2 regions of the Microbacterium resistens genome follow, and region 2 is predicted to be linked to the other one. Evidence: predicted binding sites of a transcription regulator. Region 2 holds the regulator's gene; the other holds the start of a gene.

Region 1 (15,589 bases), 960 kb from region 2:
GCGCGCCTGCTCGGACTGCCGTATCCCGGCGGACCCGAGATCGACCGCGCGGCCGCGGGCGGGGATCCGCGGGCCATCGCGTTCCCCCGCGGCCTGTCCCGGGCGTCGGACCTGGAGCGGCACCGCTACGACTTCTCGTTCTCGGGCCTGAAGACGGCGGTGGCCCGCTGGATCGAGCGCGCGAGCGCCGACGGCGTGGTGGTCCCGGTCGCGGATGTGGCGGCGAGCTTCCGTGAGGCGGTCGTCGACGTGCTCGTGACGAAGGCGCTCGCCGCCTGCGCGGACCGCGGCGTCCCCCGCCTGCTCCTCGGCGGCGGCGTGATCGCGAACCGGCGACTGCGCGAGCAGACGATCGAGCGCGCCGCGGCGGCGGGCGTGACCGTGCGGATCCCTCCGCTGAGCCTGTGCACCGACAACGGAGCCATGATCGCGGCGCTGGCCGCCGAGCTCATCGCGTCCGGGCGTGCGCCGTCCACGCTCGCCTTCGGCGCCGACTCCACCCTGCCGGTGACCGAGATCCAGGTCGCGTCCTCGGCGCCGGGCGCCGCACCCGGGGTCGCCGCCGGGGCCGACACCGGGGCGGGCATTGGGGCCGACACCGGGGCGGGCATCGGGGCCGACACCGGGGCAGGCGGATGACGACGCCGGGCGACGGAGCCCCGGAACGGTTCTCCAAGCTGCCGACGGCGCCGTCGCCGGTGACGGTGGAGAGCGGCCCGGATCTGCACGACGAGGGGGCCGTCCCCACCGGAGCCGTCTGGGAGCCCTCGACCGCGACCGGCGCGGTGCGCCGGGGTGACGATGCCCGCCTGGCGCCCTGGGCCTTGCTCGCGGCGATCGTCGCGCTCGCCGCGTCCCTGTTCGTGGGGTGGGGGATCCCGGTCGCGATCATCGCCGTGGTCTCGGCGATCATGTGCCTGCGCCGCCCGGTGGAGAGCCGGGCGATGTCGGTCTGGGCGCTCGTGTTGGGTTCTGTCGCCACCGTCTACAGCGCCGGCTGGCTCCTCTGGGCCGCCTTCGCGGCGGGGCTGCTCGGGTAGCGGAGCGATCCGATGGGCGACGGGCTCGACGAGGAGCGCGAACGGCGGGCGCTGCAGGAGCGCGCCTACGGCCGGGGGCCGACGCCGTTGAGCCCCGCGGAGGCGGACCGGCTTCGGGACCTGCAGCGGCGTCGCGTGGTCCCGGCAGGGCCGGAGGTCAGCGCGGTCGTGGACACCGCGGCGCCGGGCGAGGGACCCGCACCGGGACCGGAGGCATGGTTCGCGTCCGCGGTGGCGGAGGACGCGGCGACGACGGGGGCGCCGCACGTCCTCGCCGTGCCGAAGGAACCCGGGAGCGATCCGGTGACGGTGGCGGCGGATCCGGGATCCTCCTCGATCGGTCCGCCGCACGTCCTCGGCGAGACGGCTCCGCCCTCCCGCTGGCGGGCGCTGCTCGCGGACCGCGCGATTGCCGGCCGGTGGCGGCGTCCTCGCGTGCTCGTCACGGCCGCCGCGGCACTCGTGGCGGCGGGCCTCGCGATCGGCTGGTCCGTGCCCCGCGCGCCCGATGTGGCGCTGCCGATGACCGCGGCGCACGAGGAGCGGCGGGAGGCCGTGCTCGAGGCGCTGAACGGACTCGACGACATCGACGGCGGCTCGCTCGTCCTTCTCGCCGAGAGCAGCCCGTTCGAGGATGAGGATCCCGCGGAGGAGGGGGCGCTGCTCTGGTATGTGACCCGCAAGGGCGGGGAGCTGTCTTGCGCGATCCTGGAGGTCCCTGGGCAGGGGCCCGGCATGCAGTGTCTTCCCCGGGCCAGTGTGACGAAGGGCAGCCTGACCGTTTCCGCGGAGGTGCGGCCGGATCGCCCTGCGAACGACGCCTCCCATCCGGGCGACGATTCCCTGAGCACGTACTTCTGGGGGACGGTCACGCTGACCCGGCTCGGGGTGCCGTTGGCCACGGTGTCCGGCCAACGGAACTCGAACGCGGATCCGGGCACGTGGTATCGCGAGCGCGAGGCTGCGGCAGAACGGATCCGCGAGGCTCTCGACATCACCTATCCGCCGACTCTCCTGGGGCACCTGGACGACGCCCCGGTCTGGCTCGCGAACAGGCAGGACGGCACACTGTGCCTCGTGCTGGAGGAGGGCGACGAGCCCCGTCTCGGGTGCGAAGCGATCGTCGTGCGTGGGCGTGACGGCGAGAGCACCGGGATCGGTCCGGTCCTCCTCCTGCGCATGTCGGTCCCCGCGACCCCGACCCGGGAGGCGGCTCTCCTCGAGGTGCTGAACGACCCGATGTCCGGGGCGGTGCTGACGATCACCCGGCAGGCCGATCCCTCGACCGCCTGGGGTCCCCGCCTCTGACCCCCTCCCCGCCCGCCCCTTCTGTCGAGTGGTCAGTTTCTGTGGGTTGAGGCGCGCGGAACCCACAAAAACTGACCACTCGACGACGGAGCGAGGGGAGCGGAACGAGGGAGGATCAGACGCGGTCGGCGAGGACGGCGTGGCGCCGGTCGCCGATGCGGACGAGGATGAGCGTCGCCGAGCCCTTCCCGCGCAGCGTCAGCTTCCGGCGGAACGCTGCGGGATCGATGTCGACGCCGCGCTTCTTGATCTCCAGGGTTCCGACGCCGGCCGCCTTGAGCGCCGCCGAGATCGTCTTCGCGTGCAGGGGCAGCACCTCGCGCACCCGGAAGCTCGCCGCGAAGGGGGAGGAGAGGGGATCGTCGGACGTGAGGTACGCGATGTGCTCGTCCAGCATCCCGGCTCCGGTGCGTCGCGCCAGATCCCCGATGAGTCGGGCGCGGATCACAGCGCCGTCCGGCTCGTGGAGGTAGGCGCCGAGCGGGCGCACCTCCGCGTCCGCGGAGTCGGCGGGAGCGGTGAGCTCGTGCGTGCTCTCCCCCCGGATGACCATCGCCGCACGGCGCACCCCCTCGCGTTCCAGGCCGCCGGCCCACAGCACGAGCTCCACGACGCTGCCGTCCACGCTCACCCACTGCGCCTCGGCCTCGCGCGGCAGGGCGTCGCGGTCGTGCCCGGGGCCGAGCTTGACCCCGGTCGGCATCCTCTCCGCGAGAGCGAACACCCAGTCCAGGGGAGGGGAGTAGTCGGCGGCCGCCACGCGGCGGGTCTCGGTGTGACCCGCCGTGCGCCGGGCGGGGTCGAGCCACGCCGCCTCGCCCGGATCGCCGCTCAGCGGGATCTCCTCGGCTCGGGCGTGCCGCACCTCGGCGTCCGCGCCGAAGGGCGCCAGGTTGAAGGCGGCCAGCGCCGCCGTGATCTCGTCGGCATCGACCGCGGTCACGCGCAGGCCCGCGGCGGCGAAGGCCAGCGCGTCTCCGCCGATGCCGCAGCCGAGGTCGGTGACGTGGGCGATCCCTGCGGTTCGCAGGCGTCCGGCGTGCCGTGCCGCCACGGACAGCCGGGTGGCCTGTTCGAGCCCGGCGCGGGTGAACAGCATCCGGTCCGCGAACGGCCCGAACTTCGTCCGAGCTTTGGCGCGGAGATGCGCTTGGCCGACGACGGCGGCCACGAGATCCGGACCGTGCCCGGCTCCGCGGAGCCGCGACACCGCGGCGGCGGCCTCGCCCGTCGTCTCCACCGGGCCGAGCTCGTCCAGCAGGCGCAGCCCCTCGGGGGTGAGCAGGGCGGTCAGCTCGGGCATCTCCACCTGCCCAGCCTAGGGGCCTGCCGCATCCGCCGAGGCTGGCACTCGCATTGCGCGAGTGCCAGCCTTGCGCCTACACTGTGATTAGCACTCTCGGGTTGAGGGTGCTAACGAGTCTTGAACCGTCGAGAAAGAGGTAGACCGTGTCGGTTTCCATCAAGCCGCTCGAGGACCGCATCGTCATCCAGCAGGTCGAGGCCGAGCAGACCACCGCGAGTGGCCTGGTCATCCCCGACACCGCCAAGGAGAAGCCCCAGGAGGGCGAGGTCGTGGCCGTGGGCCCCGGCCGCATCGACGACAACGGCAACCGTGTTCCGCTCGACGTCGCCGTCGGCGACCGCGTGCTCTACAGCAAGTACGGCGGGACCGAGGTCAAGTTCGGCGCCGACGAGTACCTGGTGCTCTCGGCCCGCGACGTCCTCGCGGTCGTCGTCCGCTGACGCGCTGACGTTCACGAAGGGCCCGGATGCCTCGGCATCCGGGCCCTTCGCCGTGTCCGGGCGGTCCGCCGCGTCTTGGGGCGCGTTCCGGGCGGAGATTGGCGCGAATCACGCCCCGAATGGCCGGAATCCGCCCCGAACCGGACCCGGACAGGCGCCGCTGAGCCGTGAGCGCGCCATAGGGTTGACCGGTGAGCCCATCCCCGCGCAGCCCGCAGACGGCCGGAGCGGTGTACGCCGGCGGCGCCTACCTGATCTGGGGCGTGCTGCCGCTGTACTTCCTGCTGCTGGTCCCCACCGGTCCGTGGGAGCTGGTTGCGTGGCGGGTGCTGCTGTCGTTCGTGTTCTGCCTGATCCTGCTCACGGTGATGCGCGGCTGGAGCGCGCTCGGCGCCATCGTGCGGCAGCCGCGCCTGCTCGGCTGGACCGCGCTGGCCGGCGTGCTCATCTACGTCAACTGGCAGGTCTTCGTCATCGCGACGCTGTCCGACCACATCGTCGAGACGAGCCTCGGCTACTTCATCAACCCGATCACGACCGTGCTGCTGGGCGTCTTCGTCCTGCGGGAGCGGATCCGCCCGCTGCAGTGGGCCGCCATCGGGATCGCCTCGCTCGCCGTGCTGGTGATCGTGTTCGCCTACGGGTCCTTCCCCTGGATCGCGCTCTCGCTCACCGCCTCGTTCGGCGTGTACGGACTGGTCAAGAAGCGGATCGGCGCGGCGGTCGACGCCGTCAGCGGGCTCACCCTGGAGTCGTTCTGGCTGATCCCGGTCGCGCTCGTGCAGCTCATCGCGGTCGCGCAGACCACCGGCGTGACCCTCGGGGCGGCGGGCCCGACGCACGCGGCGCTGCTGGCCTTCGCCGGCGTCGCCACGGCCGTGCCGCTGCTGCTGTTCGCGGCCGGGGCGCGACGGATCGGCCTCACCGTGATCGGCATGCTGCAGTTCATCACGCCGGTGATGCAGTTCATCGTGGGCGCCGTCTTCCGTGGGGAGCCCATGCCGCTGGAGCGGTGGATCGGCTTCACGATCGTGTGGATCGCGATCGCGGTGTTCCTCGTGGATCTGCTGCGGGAAGGGCGCCGGGGCCCGCGGACGGCGGCTCCCGAGCTGGTGTGACACCCGGTCCCGCGCGACGCGGGATCCGATCGTTAACGCACTGATACGCGGATGCGCCGCGGCCGGATCTAGGGTGGTTACACCCGACGGGCGGGCACCGACGATGGTGTCGCCACGTTCAGTCACGCAAAGGAGCATCATGAACGCACTGAAGGGTTCGAGGGTGGCGAAGACCCTGACCGGGATCGCCCTGGTCGGTGTATCGGCCCTCGTGATCGCCGGCTGCAGCGGCTCACCCGCCGGCACGCCGTCCGGCGACACCGGCGGCGGCGGTGGCGAGAAGCCCGCCGGCGACATCACACTGAAGCTGGGGTCGCTGCTGCCGCAGACGGGCTCGCTGTCGTTCCTCGGCCCGCCGATGGAGTCCGGCGTGGGGCTGGCGGTGCAGGAGATCAACGACGCCAAGGCCGGGATCACGGTCGACATGACCAGCGAGGACGAGGGCGACACCGACACCAAGGCGTACGAGACCTCGATCAGCAAGCTGCAGAGCGCGGGCGTCGCCGGCATCGTCGGCGCGGCCGCGTCCGGCGTGTCCAAGCTCATCCTGGACGGCAACGTCGCGAAGGGCATCATCACGATCTCGCCCTCCAACACCTCGCCTGACTTCACCACGTTCGAGGATGACGGCCTCTACTTCCGCACCGCGCCGAGCGATCTGCTCCAGGGCGAGGTCCTCGGGAACCTGATCGCCGAGGACGGGCGCAAGACCCTCGGCATCATCTACCAGAACGACGCGTACGGCACGGGTCTGGACGCGGCGATCAAGGAGACGTTCGAGAGCGCGGGCGGCCAGGTGGTCGCGGAGGCGTCCTTCAACGTCGGCGACGCGCAGTTCGACGCCCAGGTGGCGACGATCAAGGCGGCGAACCCGGATGCGGTCGCCGTCGTCTCGTTCGACCAGTTCCGCACCATCGCCCCGCTTCTGGTGAACGCCGGCATCACCGCCGACAAGTTCTACATGGTGGACGGCAACACCTCGAACTACGGTGCCGAGGCGTCCACGAACCTCCCCGTGTCGCTGGAGGGCGCGCAGGGCACGCGTCCGGGGCCCGCCCTGTCGGACGACTTCACGGAGCGGCTGCAGACGTACTGGACGGGTGAGGGCAACTCCACCATCCAGGACTTCACCTACGCCGCCGAGGCGTACGACGCCGTCGTGCTGATGGCTCTGGCGTCGCTCGCCTCCGGGTCGACGAAGGGCGCGGACATCGCCGCCAAGATGCAGGAGGTCTCCGGCGGGTCCGGCGACGGCAAGGCCTGCACGAGCTTCGCCGACTGCGCGAAGATCATCAACGACGGCGGCGTGGCCGACTACAACGGCTACTCCGGCGACGTCACGTTCGACGAGAACGGCGACCCGACGGGCGCCGCGATCGGCATCTTCAAGTACGGTGCCGACAACCTCTACGAGCGCACCAACTGACACCGGTCACGGAACGGCCCCGGATCCTCGGATCCGGGGCCGTTCGGCGTCTCCTGCGCCGTCAGGCCGCGTCGGTGCCCAGCGTGCCCAGGTAGAGCCCGATGACCTTCGGGTCGTTCAGCAGGTCGCGCCCCGCCCCTTCGTACGCGTCCCGGCCCTGGTCGAGGACATACCCGCGGTCGCAGATCTGCAGGCAGCGGCGGGCGTTCTGCTCGACCATGATCGTGGTGACGCCCGCCTTGTTGATGTCGGAGACGCGGATGAAGGCGTCGTCCTGGCGGACGGGGGACAGGCCCGCGGACGGCTCGTCCAGCAGCAGCACGGACGGGTCCATCATGAGAGCCCGCGACATGGCCACCATCTGGCGCTCCCCGCCCGACAGCGACCCGGCGCGCTGGTTCAACCGCTTGCCGAGCTCCGCGAAGATGCCGGTGACGAACTCGAGCCGCTCGGCGTAGATCCGCGGGTTCTGGTACAGGCCCATCTGCAGGTTCTCGGCGATCGTGAGGGACGGGAAGACGTTGTTCGTCTGCGGCACGAAGGCGACGCCGCGGCGCACCAGCTTGTCCGCCTTCAGCCCGACGATGCTGTCGCCGTTGACGGTGATGTCGCCGGAGCGCACGTTCACGAGCCCGAAGATCGACTTCAGCAGCGTCGACTTCCCGGCACCGTTCGGGCCGATGATCCCGATCAGCTCGCCGCGGCGGGCGACGAGGTTGGCTCCGTTGAGGATGTTCACGCCCGGGAGGTACCCGGCGTGCACGTCGGTCAGCTCGACGACGACGTCCTCGCTCATGCGTTCTCTCCGTCCTTCTCGCCGCCGGCCGGTCCCGACCCGGGCTCCGTCCCCTCGCGCTGCGCCTCCACGGCGTCCAGCTCCTCGACCGCCTCCGCCTCGATCTCCGCGCGCAGGGCCTGCGCCTCGGCGACGTCGCCCACCGAGATGCGGCCGGTCACGGTGCCGAGGTCCACGTCCTGGTGGGCGCCGAGGTACGCGTCGACGACCGCCGGGTCCTCCATCACCGTCTCCGGCGGCCCCTCGGCGACCACCCGGCCCTCGGCCATGACGACGACCCAGTCCGCGATGTGACGGACCATGTGCATGTCGTGCTCGACGAAGAGCACCGTCATCCCGAGGTCCTTCAGATCCAGGATGTGATCGAGCAGCGACTGGGTCAGGGCCGGGTTCACGCCCGCCATCGGCTCGTCGAGCATGACGAGGTTCGGGTCGGTCATCAGGGCTCTCGCCATCTCCAGGAGCTTGCGCTGTCCTCCGGAGAGGGACGCGGCGAAGTCCTTCTCCTTGGCGTCGAGCTTGAACCGGGCCAGCAGCTCACGGGCCTTGTCCTCGATCTGCCGGTCCTGAGCGCGCCACAGGAAGGGGAACAGGCTCGGCCAGAAGCGTTCGCCGCGCTGACCGGTCGCTCCGAGCTTCATGTTCTCCAGCACGGTCAGCAGGGACAGGGACTTGGTGAGCTGGAACGTGCGGACCTGGCCCATCCGCGCCACCTTGAAGGACGGGATCCCGGCGAGGTTCGTGCCGTCGTAGACCCACGAGCCGGAGTTCGGGCGGTCGAACCCGCACAACAGGTTGAACAGCGTCGTCTTGCCGGCGCCGTTCGGGCCGATGAGCGCCGTGATCGCGCCCCGGGGGATCTCCAGGTGGTCGACGTCCACCGCGGTCAGCCCGCCGAAGCGGCGCTGGACGGCGTCGACCACGAGGATGGGGTCGTTCTTGGCGACCCCGGGCGCGGCAGGACCCGCGGCCAGGCCCGTGGTCTTGGCCCGCGGGACGCTCCCGGTGGTCGTCGAGGGCACGGGAACGCCGGGGGTGGGGGTTTCACTTGACAAAGGTCATCTCCCTCTTGTCTCCGAGGATGCCCTGCGGGCGGAAGATCACGAGGAGCATGAGCGCCACGCCGACCAGGACGAACCGCAGGGTCCCGGCCTGGGTGTCCGACATCGGCAGGAAGCCGGCCTTCGCGAGGTCGGGGAGGAGATTGCCGAGGAAGGCGAACACCAGCCAGAAGATCACCGCGCCGAGCGTGGGACCGAAGACCGTCGCGGCCCCGCCGAGGAGCAGGATCGTCCAGAGGAAGAACGTCAGCGACGTGGAGTAGCTCCCCGGCACCACCGCGGACGGCAGCACGAAGACGATGCCGCCCATCGCGCCGATCATGCCGCCGATGACGAGCGACTGCATCTTGTAGGCGAACACGTTCTTCCCCAGGGACCGCACGGCGTCCTCGTCCTCGCGGATGCCCTTGAGCACGCGCCCCCAGGGACTGCGCATCAGCGCCCACACGAGCAGGATCGCCAGCGCGAGCATCAGGACGCCGAACACGCGGTTCCACAGGTCCGTCTCGTTGTAGGTCCACGGCCCGAATCCGTAGGTCCCCGGCGGGATCGGGTTGGCGCCGCGGAAACCGCCGTGGTAGCCGGCGAGGCCGTCGGCCGAGTTGGTCCACTGATCGAACAGCTGCGTGGTGAACAGCAGGCGCACGATCTCCCCGGCCGCGATCGTCGCGATCGCGAGGTAGTCGGCGCGCAGCCGCAGGGTCGGGATGCCGAGGATGAGCGCGAACACCGCGCCGCCGAGAAGGCCGATGAGCATGCCGAGCCACCACGGGAGGCCGAACGAGAGCACGGAGATCGCGTAGCCGTAGCCGCCGACCGCCATGAAGGCGGCCATGCCGAAGTTCAGCAGGCCCGCGTAGCCGAAGTGCACGGCCAGGCCCGTCGCAGCGAGCGCGTACGCGATCGTGACCGGGCTGAACAGATAGCTGGCGGTGTTGCCGAAGATGCTTCCGAAGTCCATGTCAGCCCAACCTCTCCTTGCGACCGAGCAGGCCCTGCGGGCGCACCAGCAGGATCACGATCAGGGCGATCAGCGCGCTCGCGTACTTCAGGTCCGAGGGGATCCACAGCGTCGAGACCTCCACGGCGAGTCCGACGATGATCGAGCCGACGAGGGCGCCGATCGCCGACCCCAGCCCGCCGAGCGTGATCGCGCAGAACATCAGCAGCAGCATCTGCATGCCCATGTCCCACTTCACGCCCGGGCGGAAGTAGGCCCAGAGGATGCCGGAGATCGCGGCCAGCACGCCCGCGAGGATCCAGACGATCCGGATCACCCGGTCCACGTCGATTCCGGAGGCGGCGGCCAGCTGGGGGTTGTCGGAGATCGCGCGCGTCGCCTTGCCGATCCGGGTCCGCGTCAGGAAGAACGCCACCGCCAGGATCACCACGAGGCTCACCGCCATGCTGACCATGTCGATGTAGGACAGGGAGATCGGGCCGAGCTGGATCGGGGTGGGGCTGGCGCCGGGGAGCTGATAGGTGCCGCCGCCGATGACGTACTGCAGCGCGTAGCGGAGGGCGAGCGACAGGCCGATGCTGACGATCATGAGCTGCACGATCCCGAGGCCGCGTCGGCGCAGCGGCCGCCACAGGCCCGCGTCCATCGCCCATCCGAGGAGCGCGCCGCCCGCGACGGCGCCGATGATCCCCAGCCACAGCGGCAGGTGCCAGAACGACGTGAACAGGAGGGCGACGACGCCGCCCCAGGTCACCATCTCGCCGTGGGCGAAGTTCGACAGCCGGGTCGTGCCGTAGATGAGCGCGGCCCCCATGGAGGCGAGCCCGAGGAGGAGCCCGAAGTTGAGACCGCCGACCATGCGCGACAGGAGCTGGTCGAGGACCGACTCCGTCACGCGCTCGCCCTCGCCGAGGAAGAGGTTGACGATCTTCGTCCCGGTCAGGCCGAACTCGGCGGTGAAGGACCCCGAGGTCCCCGAGACCGGCTCGACGCCCTCGGGGAGCTTCGAGGCGTCCACGATCACGCCGTCGGGGAGGGTGTCCTCGTCCACCGCGAGGGTGTACTCCTCCTTCTCCGGAACGTACAGCCGCCACTTGCCCTCGGCGTCCGTCTCGGTCTCGGCGTCGAAGCCGCCGCCCTCGACGGAGATCGTGACGCCCTCGATCGGTTGGTCGTCGAACGTGATCGTCCCGGCGAAGTAGAAGTCCGTCTTCTCTTGGTCGTCGGTGGCCGCCGCGGCGCCGATCGGCGTCTGCAGCACCAGCACGACCGCCGCTGCGAGTGCGCACAGCAGCGCCACGAGCCATCGTCGGGTTCGGTCGATGGCCGTTGTCCCTTGTCTCACGCAACCTCCACGGTGAGTGCGTCCGCGGCGCCGCCTCGTTGCGCCGCCGGTCTGACGAACAGAGCGTAACCCGACAGCGCGGGATCGCCTATGCGCCGACGCCGAATGCGCCCGAGCCGTGACCCTGGCCGGCATCGGGCCGGCGGGAATTTCCACCGGCCGCAGCGACTTAGAATTGTCAGACGGCGCGAGAGGAGCACACCCCCATGGAGCAGCACGACCCGTTCGGTTTCGTCGGACTCACCTACGATGACGTGCTGCTGCTGCCCGGGCATACCGACGTGATCCCCAGCGAGGCGGACACGTCCTCGCGCGTGACCCGCCGCATCTCGGTGGCTACCCCGCTGCTCTCCAGTGCGATGGACACCGTGACCGAGGCCCGGATGGCGATCGCCATGGCGCGCGAGGGCGGCCTCGGCATCCTGCACCGGAACCTCTCGATCGCGGATCAGGCCGCGCAGGTCGACCGCGTCAAGCGCAGCGAATCCGGCATGATCACGGATCCGATCACCACGACGCCCGAGGCGACGATCGAGGAGGTCGACGCGCTCTGCGCCAAGTACCGCATCTCGGGTCTGCCCGTCGTCGACCCGGACGGCCGTCTGGTGGGCATCGTCACCAACCGCGACATGCGCTTCGTCTCCGGCTTCGAGCGGCAGACCACCCTCGTCAAGGACGTGATGACCCGCGAGGACCTCGTCACCGCGAAGGTCGGCGTGGCCGCGGGTGAGGTCATCGCGCTGTTCGCGAAGCACCGCGTGGAGAAGCTCCCGCTCATCGATGAGGACGGCCGGCTCGCCGGGCTCATCACGATCAAGGACTTCGACAAGAGTGAGAAGTACCCGCTCGCGACCAAGGACGAGCAGGGACGCCTCCGCGTCGGCGCGGCCATCGGCTTCTTCGGCGACGCGTGGGAGCGCGCCGAGGCGCTGCGCGACGCGGGCGTGGACGTCCTGGTCGTGGACACCGCGAACGGGCAGTCCCAGGGCGTGATCGACCTCGTCACGCGCCTGAAGGCCGACGAGTCTTTCGCCCACATCGACGTCATCGGCGGCAACGTCGCCACCCGCGAGGGCGCGCAGGCGCTCGTGGACGCGGGCGTGGACGCGGTCAAGGTGGGCGTCGGCCCCGGCTCGATCTGCACCACCCGCGTCGTCGCCGGCGTGGGCGTGCCACAGGTGACCGCGGTGTACGAGGCCTCCCTCGCCGCGCGGCCCGCCGGGATCCCGGTCATCGCCGACGGCGGCCTGCAGTACTCCGGCGACATCGCCAAGGCGCTCGTCGCGGGTGCCGACGCCGTGATGCTCGGGTCGCTCCTCGCCGGCACGGACGAGTCGCCGGGCGAGATCGTCTTCCAGGGCGGCAAGCAGTTCAAGCAGTACCGCGGCATGGGCTCGCTCGGGGCGATGCAGACCCGCGGCAAGCAGACCTCGTACTCCAAGGACCGCTACTTCCAGGCCGACGTGCCCAGCGACGACAAGCTCATCCCCGAGGGGATCGAGGGTCAGGTGCCGTATCGCGGGCCGGTCTCGGCGGTCGCCTATCAGCTCGTCGGCGGGCTCCGTCAGTCGATGTTCTACGTCGGTGCCCGGACGATCGGCGAGCTCAAGGAGCGCGGCCGTTTCGTGCGGATCACCGCGGCGGGGCTCAAGGAGTCCCACCCGCACGACGTGCAGATCGTGGTCGAGGCGCCGAACTACAAGAAGTGAGACGGCACCGGGTCCGGCCTGTCCGTCGTCCCCGTCGTCGTGCAGGTGCGCGGCGCCCGGGCCTGGTCCGTGTCCATGACCCGGCGTAGCGTGTCGGGCATGTGCCGAAGCATCCACACCCTCCACAACTTCGAACCGGCCGCGACGTCGGAGGAGGTGCACGCCGCCGCCCTCCAGTACGTGCGCAAGATCGCTGGGACGACGAAGCCGTCCAAGGCCAATCAGGAGGCCTTCGACCGGGCCGTCGCCGAGATCGCGCACGCGACCCAGCATCTGCTGAACGACCTCGTCGCCACCCGGCCGCCGAAGAACCGCGAGGAGGAGGCCGAGAAGGCCCGCGCCCGTGCGATCGCGTCCGGTCGCTACGCGGCGGCCTGACCCCGTCGTCCCCTCCGCCGCATACGGCATGCGGGGCTCCGATCGCTAGAGTGACCGCATGGGTTCGACGACGAATTCCGCGGCCGTGCGCCTCACCCGCGGGCAGGTGTCGCGCTATGCCATCGGCTCCCTGGGGACCGGCGGATTCGCGACGCTCCCGGGTCTCGTCCTCGTCTACTATCTGACCGACTCGCTGGGCGTGACCGCGCTCGCCGCCGGCGCGATCGTGACCGCCGCCAAGGTGTGGGACGTCCTGATCGATCCGGTCATCGGCGGCCTGAGCGATCGATCGTTCGCCCGCGCGGGGACCCGTCGCGCGTTCATGGTGCTCGGCGGGATCGCCCTTCCCGTCGCCTTCGTGCTGACCTTCGCGGTGCCCGAGGGACTCGCCCCGGCGCTCGCCGGGGCGTGGGTGCTCGTGGCGTTCCTCGCCGCGGCGACCTGCTTCAGCCTCTTCCAGGTGCCCTACATCGCCCTGCCCGCCGAGCTCACCGACGACTACCGCGAACGCACGCGCCTGCTGAGCTGGCGGGTCGTCGTCCTGACGCTCGCGATCCTGCTGTTCGGGGCCGGCGGTCCGGAGCTGCGCGGGATGTTCCCCGAGGATCCGCTGCTCGGCTACCTCGTCATGGCGGCCGTCGCCGGGGTGGTGCTCGGCATCGGGATGCTCGTGGCCTCGACCGTGGCACCCCGTCGCGCGCCCTCCGCGGCCCCGCCCCGCGTGGCGCTCGGCGGGCACTACCGGGCGGGGATCGCGGTGCTCCGGGAGAGTGCGCCCTTCCGCGCGCTGCTCGTCACTTTCATGCTGCAGGGGCTCGCCACCGGCCTCATGCTGGCCGCCGCCCAGTTCGTGGCGCGCTGGCTGCTGCACGACGAGGGGGCCGTGACGCCGTTGTTCGCGGCTCTGATCGCCCCCGCACTGCTCATGGCGCCGGTGTGGAAGCTGATCGCCGACCGGGTGGGGAAGGAGCGCGCCTTCCGCCTCGCCAGCGTGGTGTTCCTGGGCGCCACGCTGGTCCTGTCCGTGTCCGCCTGGGCGCCGGGCTGGTGGATCCTCGGGCCCGTGGCTCTGGCCGGCGCCGCCTACGCGGGGATGCAGACGCTGCCCATGGCGATGCTCCCCGACGTCATCGCGCACGACCGACGGACCGGGGGCGAGAACCGGTCGGGGGTCTTCAGCGGCGTCTGGACCGCCGGCGAGACCACCGGCATGGCGCTCGGGGCGACGGTGCTGTCGATCGTGCTCGCGGTCACCGGCTACGTCGAGTCGACGGCCGCCGTCTCGGCCGCGGGCGGGGTGCAGCAGCCCGCGGCCGCCCTCGTCGGCATCGCGGTCTCGTTCAGCCTGCTCCCGGCGGCGCTCATGGCGGTGAGCCTCGTGACCGTGTCCCGCTACCGGCTGCGCGAACGCGACATCCTCGGGACCTCCGCATGAGCGAGGCGATCCTCGACCGGCTGCGCCGTCTGCGCGCCGGGGACGCGCCCACGCACGGCGGCCGCGTCCTGGCCTATGTGTACGACGCGGGCCTCCCGGAGCTCGACGAGCTCGCCGACGAGGCCGCGCGGCTGTCGCGGCCGGTGAACGGGCTCGATCCCACCGTCTTCCCGTCCGTCGCCGTGATGGAGCGGGAGCTGCTCGGCTTCGTGCGCCGTGTGCTGCACGGCGGTCCCCGGACGGGGAGGGGGATCGGCGGCGCCGTGGGGACGGTCACGAGCGGCGGCACCGAGAGCTGTCTGCTGGCGGTGAAGACCGCACGGGACCGGTGGCGGTCGGAGCGCTCGGCGGCGATCCCCGCGGTGCGGCCCCGGCTGGTCGCCCCCGCCACGGCGCACGCCGCGTTCCAGAAGGCGGCGCGCCTGTTCGACCTGGAGTGGGATCCGGTGCCGTGCGGGGCGGACGGCAGCGTCCGCGCGCAGGACGTCGTGTCGCGGCTCGACGCCGACGTGGCTCTGGTCGTGGTGTCCGCACCGGCGTACCCGAGCGGAGCACTGGATCCGGTCCGCGAGGTCGCCGAGGCCGCGCGCGCCCGCGGGATCCGCTGTCACGTCGACGCCTGCTTCGGCGGTCTGGTCCTGCCGTGGTGGCCGGACGGCGGCGGGAACCGCCGGGTGCCGCCGTGGGACTTCCGGGTGGACGGCGTCACGAGCATCTCCGCCGACCTCCACAAGTTCGGGTATGCGCCGAAGGGCGTCTCCGTGCTCCTGCACCGGGACCGCCGCGATCACCGCGCGCAGTTCTTCGCGACGACGCGCTGGCCGGGCTACCCCGTGGTGAACCCCACGCTGCTCGGCTCCCGGTCGGCCTCGTCGCTGGCAGCGGCGTGGGCCATCGTCCATCGCCTGGGAGACGCGGGGTTCGCGGAGCTCGCCCGGTCGATCGCGCGCGTGGCGGAAAGCGTCCGCGCGGAGGTCGAGTCGATCGCGGGGCTGCAGGTGTGGGGGGATCCCGCCGGCCCCGCGGTCACGCTGGTGGCCGATCCCGACGCCCCCGCGGCGGTGCGGGTGGATCCGCATCATCTCGCCGACGCGCTCGCGGGGCGCGGATGGCGGATCCAGCACCAGCCCGGGTTCGTGCAGACGGACGGCTCGCGGCTCCCGCGCAGCGCGCACCTCACCCTCACGCCCGTCCTGGAGCGGCGGATCGGCGAGTTCCGGTCCGCGCTCACCGCGGCGGCCGACGACGTCCGGGGCCGCCCGCCCG
Region 2 (15,589 bases):
GCGAGCAGACCGGGGTCGCCCGCCGCCAGCTCCGTGACGTCGCGGTACTCCTCGGTCTTCGGGATGACGAGCGCGTGCAGCGGCGCCTGCGGGTTGATGTCCCGGATCACGAACACGCGGCCGGTGTCGAGCAGGATCTCGCCGGGGATCTCGCCGTTCAGGATGCGTGTGAAGATCGAGGGCTCGGTCATGCGTGCCAGTCTATCCGCGCCGGTGGGCCCGCGTCCGTCGTCGCGGCGCCTCTCCTCACCAGCGTCCGAGCGCGGACGAGAGCAGGGCGATCGCGGCCGGACCCGCCGTGGAGGTGCGCAGCACGGTGTCGCCGAGCCGGACGCGCTCGGCTCCCGCGTCGCTGAGCCGCTCGAGCTCCTCCGGTGCGATTCCGCCCTCCGGGCCGACGACGAGGACGAGGTCGCGGTCATCGACCTCGATGGCCGAGAGCCGTCCGGGCGCGGTGGGGTCGAGGAGCAGCACGCGCTGGGCGGCCGCCCGCGCGACGAGGTCGGCGGTGCGCTCCGGGGCGGCGACGTCCGGGATCCAGGCGCGATGCGCCTGCTTCGCGGCCTCGCGCACGATGCTGCTCCAGCGCTCGCGCCCCTTGACCGCCTTGGCGCCCTCCCAGCGGGACACGCTGCGCGCGGCCTGCCACGGCACGATCTCGTCGGCCCCGAGCTCGCACGCGGCCTGCACGGCGAGCTCGTCCCTGTCCCCCTTCGCGAGCGCCTGCGCCAGCACGATCCGCGGGGCCGGACGGGGCACCTCCCGTCGCTCGGCGATGCGCACGTCGACCCGCCCGGGCTCGACGTGCTCGGCGCGGCCTTCGAGCCAGACGCCCCGCCCGTCGCCGAGGGTCACGACCTCGTCGGGGCGGACGCGGCGGACCACCGCCGCGTGCTTGGCCTCCGCTCCGGTGAGCGAGACGACCGCGCCCGGTTCGGCGCCCGCGGCGTCGTCGATGAGGAAGTGCAGCGCCATGGCCAGCCCCGATCAGCCGTTGCGGAAACGGTCGCGAAGCTTGGAGAAGAGCCCCTGATGGAACTCCGACAGCCGCGGGGACGGCGCCTTGGCGCGCTTGGCGAAGTCCTCGATCAGCGCGCGCTGCTTGCCGTCGAGCTTCGTCGGGGTGAGCACCTGGACGCCGACGCGCAGGTCTCCGCGCTGGCTGCCGCGCAGCGGGGTGATCCCCCGCCCCTTGATCGTCAGCACGTCGCCGGACTGGACACCCGGGCGGATCTCCAGATCCACCGACCCGTCCAGGCCGTCGATCGTCGTCGTGGCCCCGAGGATCGCATCGGTCATCGCGACCTCGAGCGTGGCGAGCAGATCGTCGCCCTCCCGGCTGAACGTCGGATGCGGCGTGACGGTGACCTCGATGTACAGGTCGCCGTTCGGCCCGCCCGCGCGCCCGACCTCGCCGGACCCGGGAAGCTGCAGCCGGAGCCCGGTCTCGACGCCGGCGGGGATGTCGAGGCCGACGGTGCGCCGCGAACGGACGCGACCCTGGCCGTTGCAGGTGGCGCAGGGATACGGGATGGTCGTGCCGTATCCCTCGCAGGATCCACACGGCGCCGTCGTCAGCACCGTGCCCAGCAGACCGCGGACCTGCTGCTGCACGTGGCCGGTGCCGCGGCAGATGTCGCAGGTGACCGGAGAGGTCCCCTCCTGGCAGCACGAGCCCTGGCAGGTCTCGCAGAGGACCGCAGTGTCGACCTCGATGTCGCGGTGGACGCCGAACACGACGTCGCCGAGGTCGAGGGTGATCCGCACGAGCGCGTCCTGTCCCCGCTCGCGCCGGGAACGCGGACGTGCGGAGCGCCCGCCGCCGGCCGCTCCGAAGAAGGTCTCGAAGATGTCGCCGAACCCGCCGAATCCGCCGAATCCGCCGCCGTTCTCGTCGCCGCCCATGTCGTAGCGGCGCCGCGCATCGGCGTCGCTGAGCACGTCGTACGCGTGCGTCACGAGCTTGAACCGCTCGGCGGCCTCCTCGCTCGGGTTGACGTCCGGGTGGAGCTGGCGCGCCAGCCGCCGGTACGCCTTCTTGATCTCCTCCTCGCTCGCGTCACGGGACACGCCGAGGACCTCGTAGTGGTCAGCCACAGTCACCTTTCCGGACGGGCGTGCTCCGCCTCGTCCCCCGCGCGTCGCTCAGCGACCCGCCTCATCCTCGTCGAGCAGCCGCGACAGATAGCGGGCCACGGCCCGCGCCGCCGCGAGGTTGCTCGGATAGTCCATGCGCGTCGGGCCCATGACGCCGACGCGCGCCGTCCCGCCCGGCGACATGTAGTTGCTCGCCACGATCGACGCCTCGGGCAGCCCGAAGGCCTCGTTCTCCGCGCCGATGCTCGCGGCGAGCCCCTGCTCGTCCGTGACCATCTCGCTCATCAGACGCAGCAGGGTCACCTGCTCCTCGATCGCCTCCAGGAGCGGGTGGATGCTGCCGCGGAAGTCGTGCTCCCGGCGGGCGAGGGTCGCCGCGCCCGCCATCACCAGCCGTTCCTGGCGGAACTCCTCCAGCTCCTCGGACACGGCACGGACCAGCGCGGCCTGCGCGATCCCGAGCGGAGTGGCCTCGGGGGCGTCCTGGAGGGCCGCGATCCCTTCGAGGCCCCGACGCACCGAACGGCCCGTGAGCAGGACCGTGAGACGTGCCCGCACGACGGCGATCTCGGCGTCGTCGAGGTCGGCGGGAAGGGTCACGATGCGCTGCGAGACCCCGCCGGCATCCGTGACGAGCACGGTCAGCAGGCGGTTCGGCGCGAGGGCGACCAGCTCCACGTGCGTGACGTGCGCCCGCGCGAACGACGGGTACTGCGCGAGCGCCACCTGGCCGGTCAGCCGCGTCAGCACCCGCACCGTCCGCACCATGAGGTCGTCGAGATCGGCGGGATCCGTGAGGAACGCGGTGATCGCGGAGCGCTGCGCGCTCGAGAGCGGGCGCAGCTGCGCCAGGTGGTCGACGAAGACCCGGTAGCCCTTGTCGGTCGGCACCCGGCCCGACGACGTGTGGGGCGCGACGATCAGGTCCTCGTCCTCCAGCTGCGCCATGTCGTTGCGGATCGTGGCCGCGGACACTCCGAAGGCATGCCGCTCGACGATCGACTTGCTGCCGACCGGCTCGTTCGTCTCGACGAAGTCCTCCACGATGGCGCGAAGGACCTGGAGGCCCCGTTCACTGACCATCCCGCCCTCCTTCGCTGGCACTCGCCCGTACTGAGTGCCAATTCTACTCGGTTCCGCCGGAAACGCTCCCCGCCGCACCGCCGCGGGCGTCCTCCTCCCGTCGCGCCGCGATCAGCGCTGCCCGCAGCTGGGCGGCCCCGGTGGGCGTGGTCGCGTCCCATCCGCACAGGACGGCGATGCGGCCGAGACGGTAGTCGACCGTGTTCGGGTGCACGTGCAGAGCCGCCGCCGTCCTCCTCCTGTCCCCCTCCAGCGCCAGATAGCGTCGCGCCGTGAGGACGAGATCCTCGCTCAGGGGATCCAGGGAGCGAGCGAGGGCCTGCCGCGCGGGCCCGGGACGGGAGTTCTGGTAGTCGAGCAGCATCGCGTCCAAGGTCGCGACGCGATCGGTCCCGCCGACGTCGTCCCGGACGAGCGCGAGGGCGAGCAGCTCCTCCGCGACGCCGACCGCGTCGGCCACCCCGGCCGGCGACGCCTCGCTCCAGCCTGCTGCGGACCGGTCTCCGAATGCCGCCGCCAGACTCTCGCCGATCCGCTCAGCCACGCCCGGTCCCCGCACCGGAACGAGGGCCGTGCCGCCCGCGGACGTGAGCACCGCCAGCACCTCCTCGCCCGGGACCGCGGCGTCGATCGCCGCGCGGAGCCGTTGGACGTCCCGTCGCGCGGCGACGCCGTCTGGCGCCCCGCCGGGCTCTCCCACGATCCGCACCGCCAGCACCCCGTACCGATCGGCGAGCGGCCGTCCGGACCGGTGCGCCGCGGAGACCGCGTCCCCACCCTGGGTCAGCGCGGTGAACAGGGCGAACCGCCCCTCCCTCTCCCCCGCGTGCACGACGGTCCAGACGCGTTCCTGGTCCTCCGCGAGAGCGCCGCCGATCCGCTCCAGCAGGTGCATCAGCCGCTCGCCGGCGTCCGCCAGCGACGCCGCCTCGTCCCGTGCCGCGCGCTCGCGCACGAGCGCCCAGACCTCCTGGATCCCGCGGTGGTACGCGGTCATGACCGAGGCGAGCGAGGCGCCCTCTTCGAACCGCCGGATCGCAGAGGCGCGGATCAGCTCCAAGTCCGCCTCGCGCCCGGCGAGGACATCGGCGACCGCCCGGAGGCTCTGCGCCACGGACCACCGGATGTCCGCGGCGATCGACGTCGCGCCCATGCCGTGGGCCGCCGGGTCGGTCGGCGCGATCGCTGCGATCACCCGTTCGACGAGCTCCCGGGAATCCCGCACCTCGGCAGAGAGGTCGCGCCCGGAGAGTCGGATAGCGGATGTTGTCATACATCACAAACTACGCCCCGCGAGTTCCGGGAGTCGCCCACTGGTCCGAGGGAGGGCTGTGACCGACCATGAGAGAAACCCCCGAAGAAAGGTCGACGATGACCGCCTCCGCGCTTCCCACGGCCCCGGCCGCCGCCGACGTCCGACTCTCCGAGAAGGCGGGCTATCTCGCCGCCAACCTCGGCAACATCGTGCTGTCCACCGTGATCGGGTCCTTCCTGCTGATCTACCTGACCGACCACGTCGGCATCGGCGCGGCCGCGGTCGGCACGCTCCTGCTGGTCGCGCGCATCGTCGACGGGGCCACCGACCCGCTGATGGGGTACCTCGTCGACCACCTGCCGCGGACGCGCTGGGGCCGCTTCCGGACGTATCTCCTCCTCGGGGGCGGGGTCGCCGCGGTGAGCTTCGCGGCGCTGTTCCTCGTGCCGGGGTGGGCCGGCGGCGCGCTCCTGGCGGCCTGGATCACGTATCTCGTCTGGGGCATCGCCTTCGATCTCATGGACATCCCCTTGAACGCGCTCCTGCCGACCATGAGCGCGTCCCCGCGCACCCGAGGTCGTCTCGCGGCGATCAAGGGCGCGACCTACCTGCTCGGCACCGTACTGGTGATCGGCGTGTCCCTCCCCCTCGTCTCGCTGCTCGGCGGAGGTGCTGCGGGGTGGCAGGTCTACGCCGTCGTCGTCGCCGTCGTCTCGTTCGCGCTCACCGCGACGGGCGCTCTCCTGACCCGGGAGCGAGTGACGCCCGTCCATAGCGAGAGGTACGGCCTCCGCGACCTGCGGGCGCTGTTCTTCTCCTCCCGTGCCGTCCCGGTGCTCCTCGTCTCCAAGCTCGCCACGAGCGCCGGCAACGCCGCCCTGATGGCCGGGATCCCGTTCTTCTTCACGTACTACGCGGGAAGCGCCGGGCTCGTCAGCGCGGTGGCCCTCGTGATGGCCGCGCCGATGGTCATCGGCAGCATCGGCGGCCCGCTCATCGGCCAGCGGGTCGGGTTCAAGCCCGCCTATCTCGCCAGCCTCGCCGTCGCCGCCGTCGGGATCGGCTCGATCCTCCTGCTCCCCGGTCTTCCCGGATCCGTCTACCTCGTCTGTTTCGGCGCGGCCGGACTGGGCTTCGGCGGCGCCGTCGCCCTCAACTACGCGTTGCTGGCCGAGCTGACCGACCACGTGGAGCTGCGCGGCGGGTTCCGGACCGAAGGCGCACTCGCCTCGATCGGCTCGTTCGCCGCCAAGGCCGGCGCCGGGATCGGCGGCGCCCTGGTCGCCTACGTCCTCGCCGTCACCGGCTACGTCCCCGGCGGCGAGCAGACGCCGCTGTCGCTCATGGGGATCGCCCTGGCCCAGTCGGGGGTTCCCGTGGCGCTCGTCCTGCTCGGAGGTCTCGTGTTCCTGGCCTACCCCATCACCCGCGACGAGGCGGCGCGCACCCGGGCCGCCCTGGCAGAGAGGAATCGCCCATGAGCACCGCGACCTGGCCACGGCAGACGACGGCGCGCCCGTGGCGCGGCCGGTGGATCTGGTCGCGGACCACGGGCCTCGTCGTCCCCGGACCCGAGGAGCCCCTCGGGGCTCTCGACCCCGGGACGTCGGACCAGCGCGTCCTGCTGCGCCGATCCTTCAGCCTGCCGTCGACCCCCGGCCGCGCGACGCTGTTCGCCACGGCCGACGCGCGCTACGCCGCCTGGATCAACGGGGAACGGGTCGGCTCGGGGCCGGCACGTCATGACGCCGACGCGCTCACGTACGACGAGTGGGACGTGACGGCCCTACTGCGCCCCGGCCTGAACACCATCGCCGTCCTGGCACGCTTCTACGGCGACCCCGTCCCGTGGTGGACCCCATCCCGGGCGTCGCACACGATGGGCGCCGGAGCCTTCGCCGCGGAGCTGGAGGCCGACGGCGAGGGAATCGTCGCGACCGACGCGGAGTGGATCGCCTGCGACGCGGACGCGTGGACGCCCGCCGCGCCGCAGGGCGTCCTCGCGTCGCAGCCTGCCGAGCTCTTCGACGCGCGCCGTCTGGACCCGGACTGGACCACGCGACCGGATCCGTCCGGTGCGTGGCACCCGGCGAGGGAGATCCGCGAGCAGTCGATCATCGGCCCCCGCGGCCGCACCACGCCGGGCGGTGAGCCGTACGGCGCGGTGCTCCCGCGGCAGGCCCCCGCCCTCGCGGAGACGCCCCTGGCGCTGCCGACCGGCGAGCTGGCTCGCAGCGGGAGCGACGCCGTCGCCGCGACGACCGCGCAGCTCGTCGCCGCGCTCGCCGACGACATCTCCACCGGACGCGTCACCGTCCTCGACGTCGGCCGCATCGTGTCCGGCCGGCTGCGGCTGACGTTCGCCGGGACCGCCGGCGACATCGTCCGCGGCGGTCTCCTCGAGGCGGTGGGACCGGCTGCGTTCGAGAGCGCCGCCCCGCTGCAGCTCGTGCTCCGCGACGGCGAGACCGTGGTCGAGCCCTTCGATCTCGTGGCCGGACGCTTCCTGGCCCTCAGCGCCTCGGCCGCCGGGGCGCTGCCTCGACTCATCCGTGCGGAGCTCGTGGAGACGCACCGACCGCGCCACGGTGCCTCGTTCTCCAGCAGCGACGAGCTCCTCAACCGGGTCGTGGAGGTGAGTCTGCGCACCGTCGACCTCAGCGCGGCGGACGCGTACCTCGACTGCCCGACCCGCGAGCGCCGCGCCTGGACAGGGGACGCGGTGGTCCATCAGAGCGTCGATCTCGTCGCCAACGCGGACTGGTCCCTCGCGGTGTGGAACCCGCAGCTGCTCGCGCGGCCCCGTCCGGGCGGAATGCTCCCGATGGCGGCGGCGGGCGACTTCGCCTCACCCCGGATCCCGCCGATCCCGGACTGGGCACTGCACTGGATCGCATCCGTCCACAACCTCTTCCGGTACACCGGCGACCGCGGGCTCGTCGGCGCCCTGCTGCCGACGGTCGAGGGTGTCCTCCGCTGGTTCCTGCCCTATCTGCGGGACGGACGGCTCGTCGACGTGCCCGGGTGGGTGCTCATCGACTGGTCTCCCGTGCAGGTGCGCGGCTCGAGCGCCGCGCTCACCGCGCTGTGGGCGCGTGCGCTGCGGCAGTTCGCCGAGATGGCCTCGTGGCAGGGCGACCGGGGCCGCGCCGACTGGGCGGACCGGCTTCACGCCGACGTCCGCGACGGGTTCGAGGCGTACTGGGACGAGGCCCGTGGCGCGTATCGCGACAACATCCTGCCCGACGGGTCCCTCGGCTCCGGTGTCAGCGAGCACGTCGCCGCGGCGGCGGTCCTCGCCGGCATCGTCCCGGCAGATCGCCGCAGCGACGTCCGCCGCCTCCTCACCGACCGCGCCGTCATGTTCACCCGGAGTCCGCTCGCCGACCATGGTGCCGATCAGCGGGGCCCGAGCGCGGGTTCGCCGGTGTGGCGCCGCGATGAGCCGGACTGGGACACCGAGCGGTTCGTCGTGGGCGCGCAGCCGTTCTTCCGCTCCCTCGTGCATGCCGCCATCGCGGAGCTCGGCGGCGATCTTCTGCCCCTGTACCGGGACTGGGATCTGCTCCTGGCGACGGGACCGACCGCTCTCCGGGAGTGCTGGGAGGGCGGGTCGTACTGTCACGGCTGGTCAGCGACGGTCGCACACGACGTCATCGTGCACACCCTCGGGGTGACGCCGGAGCTCCCCGGATACGAGCGGGCGCGGGTCGCGCCGAGGCCCGAGACGCTGGAGCGTGTCCGCGCGGTCGTTCCGACTCCGCACGGCGCCATCGACGTGCGCGTGGAGGGCGACGCACTGACCGTCGCGACGCCCGTGCCCGCCACCGTCCGGTGGAACGGCGAGGAGCACGACCTCAGCCCGGGAACGCACGTACTGTCCGGAGCCGTACGATGACGAGCGTGAGCGATGCCGTCGAGGTCCGTCTGTCCCCGGGTACCGTACGCGGCGAGGAGATCGCCGGAGTCCACCGATTCCTCGGGATCCCCTATGCCGCGGCCCCGTTCGGCGAGAACCGGTTCCGCTCCCCGCAGCCGGCTCCCGCCTGGGAGGGCGTCCGGACGGCCACCGCCTTCGGCGCCACCGCCCCGCAGTCCCCGTACGGGGGTGCGACCGCCGAGCTGCTCGGATCGGTCCGGATCGAGGGCGACGAGATCCTCACCGCGAACGTGTGGGCCCCGTCGTCGGCGTCCGGGGCGCCCGTCGTGCTCTGGATCCACGGCGGGGCGCTGGAGCGCGGCACCGCCGCCCTGACGATCTACGACGGCACTCCGTTCGCCCGCGCCGGCATCGTCTTCGTCTCGATCAACTACCGGCTCGGCGCCGAAGGCTTCTCCGTCCTGGACGATGCGCCTCGCAACCTCGGCCTCCAGGACGCGGCGGCCGCCCTGCGCTGGGTCCACCGCGAGATCGCGGCATTCGGCGGCGACCCTGCGCGGATCACCCTGATGGGCGAGTCCGCAGGCGGCGCCCTGGTCGCCGCGCTGCTGGCCCGCGACGACACCCGCGAACGCGTGGCCGGAGCCATCATCCAGTCCGGACCGCTCGACGCCCAGACGCCGCAGAAGGGCGGACGCGTCACCGCACAGGTCGCACGGCTGCTGGGTGTCGGGACGGATCGCGCGTCGTTCGCCGCGGTGTCGCCGGAGCGCCTGCTCGACGCACGCCGCCGCCAGTCCGCGGGATCGTCCCCGCTCGGAGGCGCGCCGGGCTATCAGCTCGTGATCGATCCGGAGACGCTCCCCCGCCAGCCGCGTGAGGCGGTGGCGGACGCGGGAATCCCCGTCCTGATCGGCACGAACACCGACGAGTACCGGCTGTGGTTTCCCCCGGAGTCCCTCGCGGAGATCCGTCCGGCGAAGCTGCTCCTCGCCCGCCTCGCGCTGCGGATCCCCGGACGCGCCGTCCGGGCGTACCGCGCGGATGCGCCCGGCGCCTCGACCGGTGAGAACTTCGGACAGCTCGCGACCGACGTGCTGCTGCGCGCCCCGATGACCCGTGCCGCACGGGCCCGCCGCTCCCCCACCTACGTCTACGAGTTCGCATGGCGCAGTCGCATCCGCGACCTTCGCGCCGCGCACGCCCTGGAGCTGGGCTTCGTCTTCGATGCGCTGTCGGATCCCGAGTCGCAGCGCATGACCGGCCCGGAGGCCCCGCAGGAGCTGGCCGACGAGATGCACTCGGCCTGGGTGCGGTTCATCCGCGAGCAGGATCCGGGGTGGCGCGCGTTCGACGAGCGCCGCACGACCCGGCTCTTCGACGCGGCGTCCGCCACCGTGCCCCAACGGCGCACGTCCGGTCTCGATCTGCTTCCCTGAGCGGCTCGGCCCGCCCTGCTCGCCCGTCAGTCGGCCGACGGCCGGTCAGTCGGCCGCCCGGTCAGTCGGTCAGGGTGCGCACGACCGCGTCCGCCAGCAGGCGCCCGCGCCGCGTGAGCACGAGCAGCCCGCGCACGGCGGCGCCGCCCTCGGCGAGACCGTCCGCGATGAGTCCGGCCACGCGTGGCCGCACGGCTTTGGGCAGGGCCTCCAGCGGCAGTCCCTCGGCCAGGCGGGATCCGAGCAGGATGCGCTCCAGCAGCGCCGCCTGCGCATCGGGCCGTTCGGTGCCGGCGGCCGGCGACTCCCCCGCCGCCAGGCGCTGGGCATACGCGGCCGGGTGCCGCACGTTCCACCAGCGCAGGCCCGCGACGTGACTGTGGGCGCCGGGACCGAAGCCCCACCAGTCGGAACCGCGCCAGTACGCGAGGTTATGCCGGGAGCGCTGGTCGGCGCTGCGCGCCCAGTTGCTCACCTCGTACCAGCCGAGACCCGCCGCTGCCAGCCGCCCGTCGGCCAGCTCGTACATGTCCGCCTGAAGATCGTCGTCGGGAGCGGCGACCTCACCACGGCGGATCTGGCGAGCGAGCTTGGTGCCGTCCTCGATGATCAGGGCGTAGGCCGACACGTGGTCGGGCGCGAGCGCGACCGCCGCGTCCACCGAGGCGCGCCAGTCGTCCAGGGTCTCGCCGGGGGCGCCGTAGATGAGGTCGACGCTGACGGACAGGCCCGCTTCCCGAGCGGCCTCGACCGCCGTGCGCACGTTCTCCGGGCGATGGGTCCTGTCCAGCGCCGCGAGCACGTGCGGTACCGCCGACTGCATGCCGATCGACATCCGGGTTACCCCCGCGGCCGCCAGCTCCCGCGCGACCGGAGCCGTGACGGTGTCGGGATTCGCCTCGACGGTGACCTCGGCGCCGGCGCACAGGCCGAACGCGTCCACGGCGCCGGCCAGCATCCGGGCGAGGTCCCCGGGCGGCAGGAGCGTGGGCGTGCCACCGCCGAAGAAGACCGTGTCCATGGGCCGCAGCGCGCCCCGCTCCGCCAGAATGCCGCGGGCGAGCGCGACCTCCTGGAGCAGCGTGTCCGCGTACGTGTCCTGACGGGCGCCGCGCAGCTCGGAGGCGGTGTAGGTGTTGAAATCGCAGTATCCGCAGCGGACCCGGCAGAACGGCACGTGCAGGTACGCCGAGAAGGGCGTCGACGCGTCGATCGGCAGGTCCTCCGGCAGACGGCCGTCGGCCGGGGCGGCATCGCCGAGCGGAAGGGGCCCGGCCATCAGCGCCGACCCCTCATCGTGCGGCGCTCACAGCGGCGTCGTGTACAGCGGCGAGATGGCGCGCAGGTAGCGGGCGAACAGCTCGCGTCGACGACGGCGCACGAGCGCCGGGATCGTCCGGTACAGGAAGGCGTTGGGCCGGTCGAAGGCGCGGACGGTGAACCAGACCTCGTCGGTGTCCTCGCGCCAGTCCAGGTCGAACGACTCCTCGCCGCTCACCACGGACCCGCCGACGGTGCCGAGCACGAAGCCCACCCGCCGCGGCTCCTCCGTCACGGAGATGACGCGCAGCTCAGCGTCCGCACGCATCCCGCCCGCTCGCCCGCGCACGCGCAGCGTCATGCCGGGGCCGACGAACGGCGTGCCGTCGGCATCGAAGCGCTGCTCGATCTCGTTCTTGCTCGGCGCGATGGGCGTGCCCTCGGCATCGAAGCTGACGCCCGCGTAGGCGGGGCCGGACGCCGGGCGCAGATCCTCGATCTCGAGACCCGCGGCCCGCTGCGCGGTCCATGACAGCAGAGCCTCGCTGGCGACGCGGAAACGCTCCTCGCCACTGCCGATGCGCCACGACTCCTCGGCGGGAAGACTGTGCTCCGGCGGATACTGCATGAGGTCGGGGGCGTGAGTGGCCCCCACGGCGGCATAGTCCACCGTGCCTTCTCGGAAAGTCCCGCGACGCATGAGACCAGCCTACTTGCCGACCTCTCGGCGCTCACTCAGGTTCTCCACATTGTGCGCCGTTCGCGTCACCGCCGGTCCTCGTCGCGCGTCTCTCCGGCGCAGCGTCCGCGGCGAACATGGCCCCTTCTCCCCGGCTGCGCCTTCTGCGGCCCTGCGTCCCGCGGGTGGCAATGCTCCTCTAGAGGAACATGATGCGTCGGGGCGGTGGGTGGGCGTAGGTGCGTTGGAGAGGGCTGGTCCATTGGATGGTGCCGTCGGGGTGTTGTCGTGCGGTCCATCGGTGGGCGTCCGGGATGTCGGGGGGTTTGAGGGTGTGGTGGGTCGGGCAGAGGTGGGCGAGGTTGGTGAGGGTGGTGGGTCCGCCTCGGGCGTGATCGTGGGTGTGGTCGATGTCGCAGTGGTGCGCGGGGGTGGTGCAGCCGGGGAATCGGCAGTGTTGGTCGCGGGCGCGGAGGTGACGGCGCATGGGGATGGTGGGCGTGTAGGTGTCGGTGTGGGTGAGGATGCCGTCGGGGCCCAGGAAGAGGCGGGTCCATCCAGTGTGTCGGCCGGCGAGGGCGCGGGCGAGGTCGGGGTGGAGGGGGCCGTGGTCGTCGAGCTCGGCGGGTCGGTCGTCGTGTCCGGCGAGGGTGGTCGCGGCGACGGTGACCTGGATGTGCGCCTGGATGCGGTCCAGCCCTGTGCCGTGGACGGGGGTGGGGTCGGCGGCGAGGAGCAGGTCGGTGAACAGGTCCGCGCGGACCTGATCGGCTGTCCGCCCATCCACGACATCGGCGGTGTCCGCGGTGCCCGTGGGTTCTGCGACATCGGCGGTGTCAGGACCGGAGGGAACGGTGAGGTCCAGGGCCTCAGCGGCGTCGGTGGTATCGGCGTTGATGACGTCCCTGGTGTCGGTTTCGTTGCCGGAGGTGGTGTCCGGTGCCGGACGGCGGCGGATGTGGTGGGTCATGCGGGTGAGGCGGTCCATGATCGCGACGGCGTAGACCTCGGGGATCACCGCGGTGATCAACGCGAGACCGTCATCGAGGGACCGGATCGTGACGCACCGGTCCGGCCAGGCCGCACGATGCCGCTCCACCACCGCGGCAGGCGCCAGGGCGGCGGCGACCTGCCGCGCCAACACCCGGGTCCGTGCCGGGGACTCGTGCTCCGCGACCTCCAACACCGCCGCCTGATAGAGCGTCAACACCTCGGGGTCCGCCGAGCCCGAGACGATCGCGTCGCGCAGGATCCGCGACGCGTGCACGATCTCCCGCACATGCGCAGCAGTGATCGTCCCTTCCGGCCACCGCTCCTTCACGTCCGGCAGCTGCGCGGCCAGGACCTCCGCGTCGGCGAAGGCCCGCTCCACCGTCCCCCGCGACACCCGCCCCGCCGCGGCGTACTCCGCGATCATCGACCGGCGAATACTGTCACGATGCACCGGCTGAGCCCGCACATCCCCCTCGAACAGGGTCACCCGCTCCGCCAACAACGCCGAGGCCTCCGCCTCCAACCGGGCGATCTGCCGACGCGTCGCCACCCACGCATCCAACAACCCCTCCCGCGAACGAGCGGTAGACGACGGGGCGGTGGTGAACATGACCCCAGAGTAGAACATATGTACGACACTCGGGTGGAGGTGTGGACAACCACGGCGACCGGGAGGAGGCCGAGGCGTGAGTGCGTTTCGACTCGCTCCGCTCGCTCAACGACCGGGACGGCACTCGCACAACGGCCGGGGGCGCACAACGACCGAGGGCGGGCGCAGGAGAAGGTCCTTCCTTGCCGGGCGCTCCGTCAGCGTCTTGTCGACGCCGATTCACGGACCGCGTCGTTCACCACGCGCACGTACGCGGCCATGGTGCGATGCTGCAGGATCCGCAGGGCCGGGGTGACGACGCGCCAGCGCCACGCGGCGGGGCACGAGATCGAGCGGGCGGTGAAGCGGCCCGACTCATCAAGGACGAACGACTCCTCGCCGTACAGCGGGTGTCCTGGCATCGCCTCGTAGCCGAACCCCGAGGCCCCCGCCCACACCACGCGCACCGGCTCGTCGAACCGCTTCCCGACCACGCGGAGGGACAACGTGCCGACCTGCCCCGGCGCGGGCGCCGCCTCGGGCGCGCCGAAACCGACCCGGCGTTTGAAGTCCCACGTCGAGATCAACGACGCCACCGCGGTCCGCGCCGCGGGCGGAACCTCCGTGGAGCGCTCGATCAGCCGCATCCCGCGGGGAACGCGCTGCACCGGCTCACGTGTGATCCCGCGCGGATACGCCGGTCGGCGCATCGGACTACTTCTTGTCCTTGCCTTCGACGTCCCCGGACAGCGCGGCGATGAACGCCTCCTGGGGGACCTCGACGCGCCCGACCATCTTCATGCGCTTCTTGCCCTCCTTCTGCTTCTCCAGGAGCTTGCGCTTGCGGGTGATGTCGCCGCCATAGCACTTCGCGAGCACGTCCTTGCGCATGGCGCGGATGGTCTCGCGGGCGATGATCCGGGCGCCGATGGCGGCCTGGATCGGCACCTCGAACTGCTGGCGCGGGATGAGCTTGCGCAGCCGTTCCGCCATCATCGTGCCGTAGGCGTAGGCCTTGTCCCGGTGGACGATGGAGCTGAACGCGTCCACCTTGTCCCCCTGAAGCAGGATGTCGACCTTCACGAGGTCCGCTTCCTGCTGCCCGGACGGCTCGTAGTCGAGCGAGGCGTACCCCTGGGTCTTGGACTTGAGCTGGTCGAAGAAGTCGAACACGATCTCGCCGAGCGGCATGTTGTAGCGCAGCTCCACGCGCTCCTCGGAGAAGTACTCCATCCCGAGCAGCGATCCGCGGCGCGACTGGCACAGCTCCATCACCGTGCCGACGTAGTCCTTGGGCAGCAGGATCGCGGCCTTGACCATGGGCTCGGCCACCGAGGCGACCCGCCCGTCCGGGTACTCGCTGGGGTTGGTGACGGTGACCTTCTCCCCCGTGTCGGTGGTGACCTCGTAGATCACGCTCGGCGCCGTCGTGATGAGGTCCAGGCCGAACTCACGGGACAGGCGCTCGGTCACGATCTCCAGGTGCAGCAGCCCGAGGAACCCGCAGCGGAAGCCGAAGCCCAGCGCCACCGACGTCTCCGGCTCGTACTGCAGCGACGCGTCGGAGAGCTTCAGCTTGTCCAATGCCTCGCGGAGCTCGGCGTAGTCGCTCCCGTCGATCGGGTACACGCCGGAGAAGACCATGGGCTTGGGGTCGGTGTAGCCCGCCAGTGCTTCGGCGGCGGGCTTGCGGGCGTTCGTGACGGTGTCGCCCACCTTGGACTGGCGCACGTCCTTTACGCCGGTGATGAGGTAGCCCACCTCGCCCACGCCGAGGCCCTTCGTCGGCACCGGCTCCGGGCTGGACACGCCGATCTCCAACAGCTCGTGGGTCGCCCCGGTGGACATCATCTGGATCCGCTCGCGCGGCGACAGGCGGCCGTCGACCATCCGGACGTAGGTCACCACGCCGCGGTACGAGTCGTACACGGAGTCGAAGATCATCGCCCGCGCCGGCGCCTCGGCGTCGCCGACCGGAGCGGGGATCTCGGTGACCAGGCGGTCCAGCAGGTCCTCCACGCCGACGCCCGTCTTGCCCGACACGCGCAGCACGTCCTCCGGGCGCCCGCCGATGAGGTCGGCGAGCTCCTTGGCGAACTTGTCCGGGTCCGCGGCCGGAAGATCGATCTTGTTGAGCACCGGGATGATGTGCAGATCGTTCTCGAGGGCGAGGTAGAGGTTCGCGAGCGTCTGCGCCTCGATCCCCTGCGCCGCGTCGACGAGGAGGATCGCGCCCTCGCAGGCGGCGAGCGACCGCGACACCTCATAGGTGAAGTCCACGTGGCCCGGGGTGTCGATCATGTTCAGGGCGAAC

Evidence for each region. The regulator HrcA, encoded in region 2, represses chaperone genes, less so after heat shock. The targets are predictions, from matches to a motif close to TTNGCACTCGNNNNNNNCGAGTGCNAA.
Region 1: a site for HrcA is predicted at 3,693-3,719, ahead of groES (co-chaperone GroES). Genes of this name have one in related genera too.

What each region holds. Positions count from the first base shown of each region.
Region 1 covers NZ_CP082781.1:3,770,169-3,785,757, forward strand. Annotated here, with positions in the region: gene tsaD (tRNA (adenosine(37)-N6)-threonylcarbamoyltransferase complex transferase subunit TsaD) at 1-639, shown strand, start outside; gene K8F61_RS17820 (hypothetical protein) at 636-1,040, shown strand; gene K8F61_RS17825 (hypothetical protein) at 1,053-2,348, shown strand; gene K8F61_RS17830 (class I SAM-dependent methyltransferase) at 2,464-3,657, opposite strand; gene groES (co-chaperone GroES) at 3,798-4,094, shown strand; gene rarD (EamA family transporter RarD) at 4,286-5,212, shown strand; gene K8F61_RS17845 (ABC transporter substrate-binding protein) at 5,352-6,638, shown strand; gene K8F61_RS17850 (ABC transporter ATP-binding protein) at 6,700-7,434, opposite strand; gene K8F61_RS17855 (ABC transporter ATP-binding protein) at 7,431-8,456, opposite strand; gene K8F61_RS17860 (branched-chain amino acid ABC transporter permease) at 8,479-9,456, opposite strand; gene K8F61_RS17865 (branched-chain amino acid ABC transporter permease) at 9,458-10,801, opposite strand; gene guaB (IMP dehydrogenase) at 11,008-12,510, shown strand; gene K8F61_RS17875 (DUF2277 domain-containing protein) at 12,610-12,888, shown strand; gene K8F61_RS17880 (MFS transporter) at 12,947-14,323, shown strand; gene K8F61_RS17885 (pyridoxal phosphate-dependent decarboxylase family protein) at 14,320-15,589, shown strand, end outside.
Region 2 covers NZ_CP082781.1:718,459-734,047, reverse strand. Annotated here, with positions in the region: gene K8F61_RS03445 (HIT domain-containing protein) at 1-191, opposite strand, end outside; gene K8F61_RS03440 (16S rRNA (uracil(1498)-N(3))-methyltransferase) at 247-975, opposite strand; gene dnaJ (molecular chaperone DnaJ) at 988-2,097, opposite strand; gene hrcA (heat-inducible transcriptional repressor HrcA) at 2,146-3,180, opposite strand; gene K8F61_RS03425 (PucR family transcriptional regulator) at 3,224-4,453, opposite strand; gene K8F61_RS03420 (MFS transporter) at 4,552-5,916, shown strand; gene K8F61_RS03415 (alpha-L-rhamnosidase-related protein) at 5,913-8,333, shown strand; gene K8F61_RS03410 (carboxylesterase/lipase family protein) at 8,330-9,754, shown strand; gene hemW (radical SAM family heme chaperone HemW) at 9,816-11,033, opposite strand; gene K8F61_RS03400 (DUF1990 family protein) at 11,061-11,714, opposite strand; gene K8F61_RS03395 (HNH endonuclease signature motif containing protein) at 11,893-13,236, opposite strand; gene K8F61_RS03390 (DUF1990 family protein) at 13,494-13,985, opposite strand; gene lepA (translation elongation factor 4) at 13,990-15,589, opposite strand, start outside.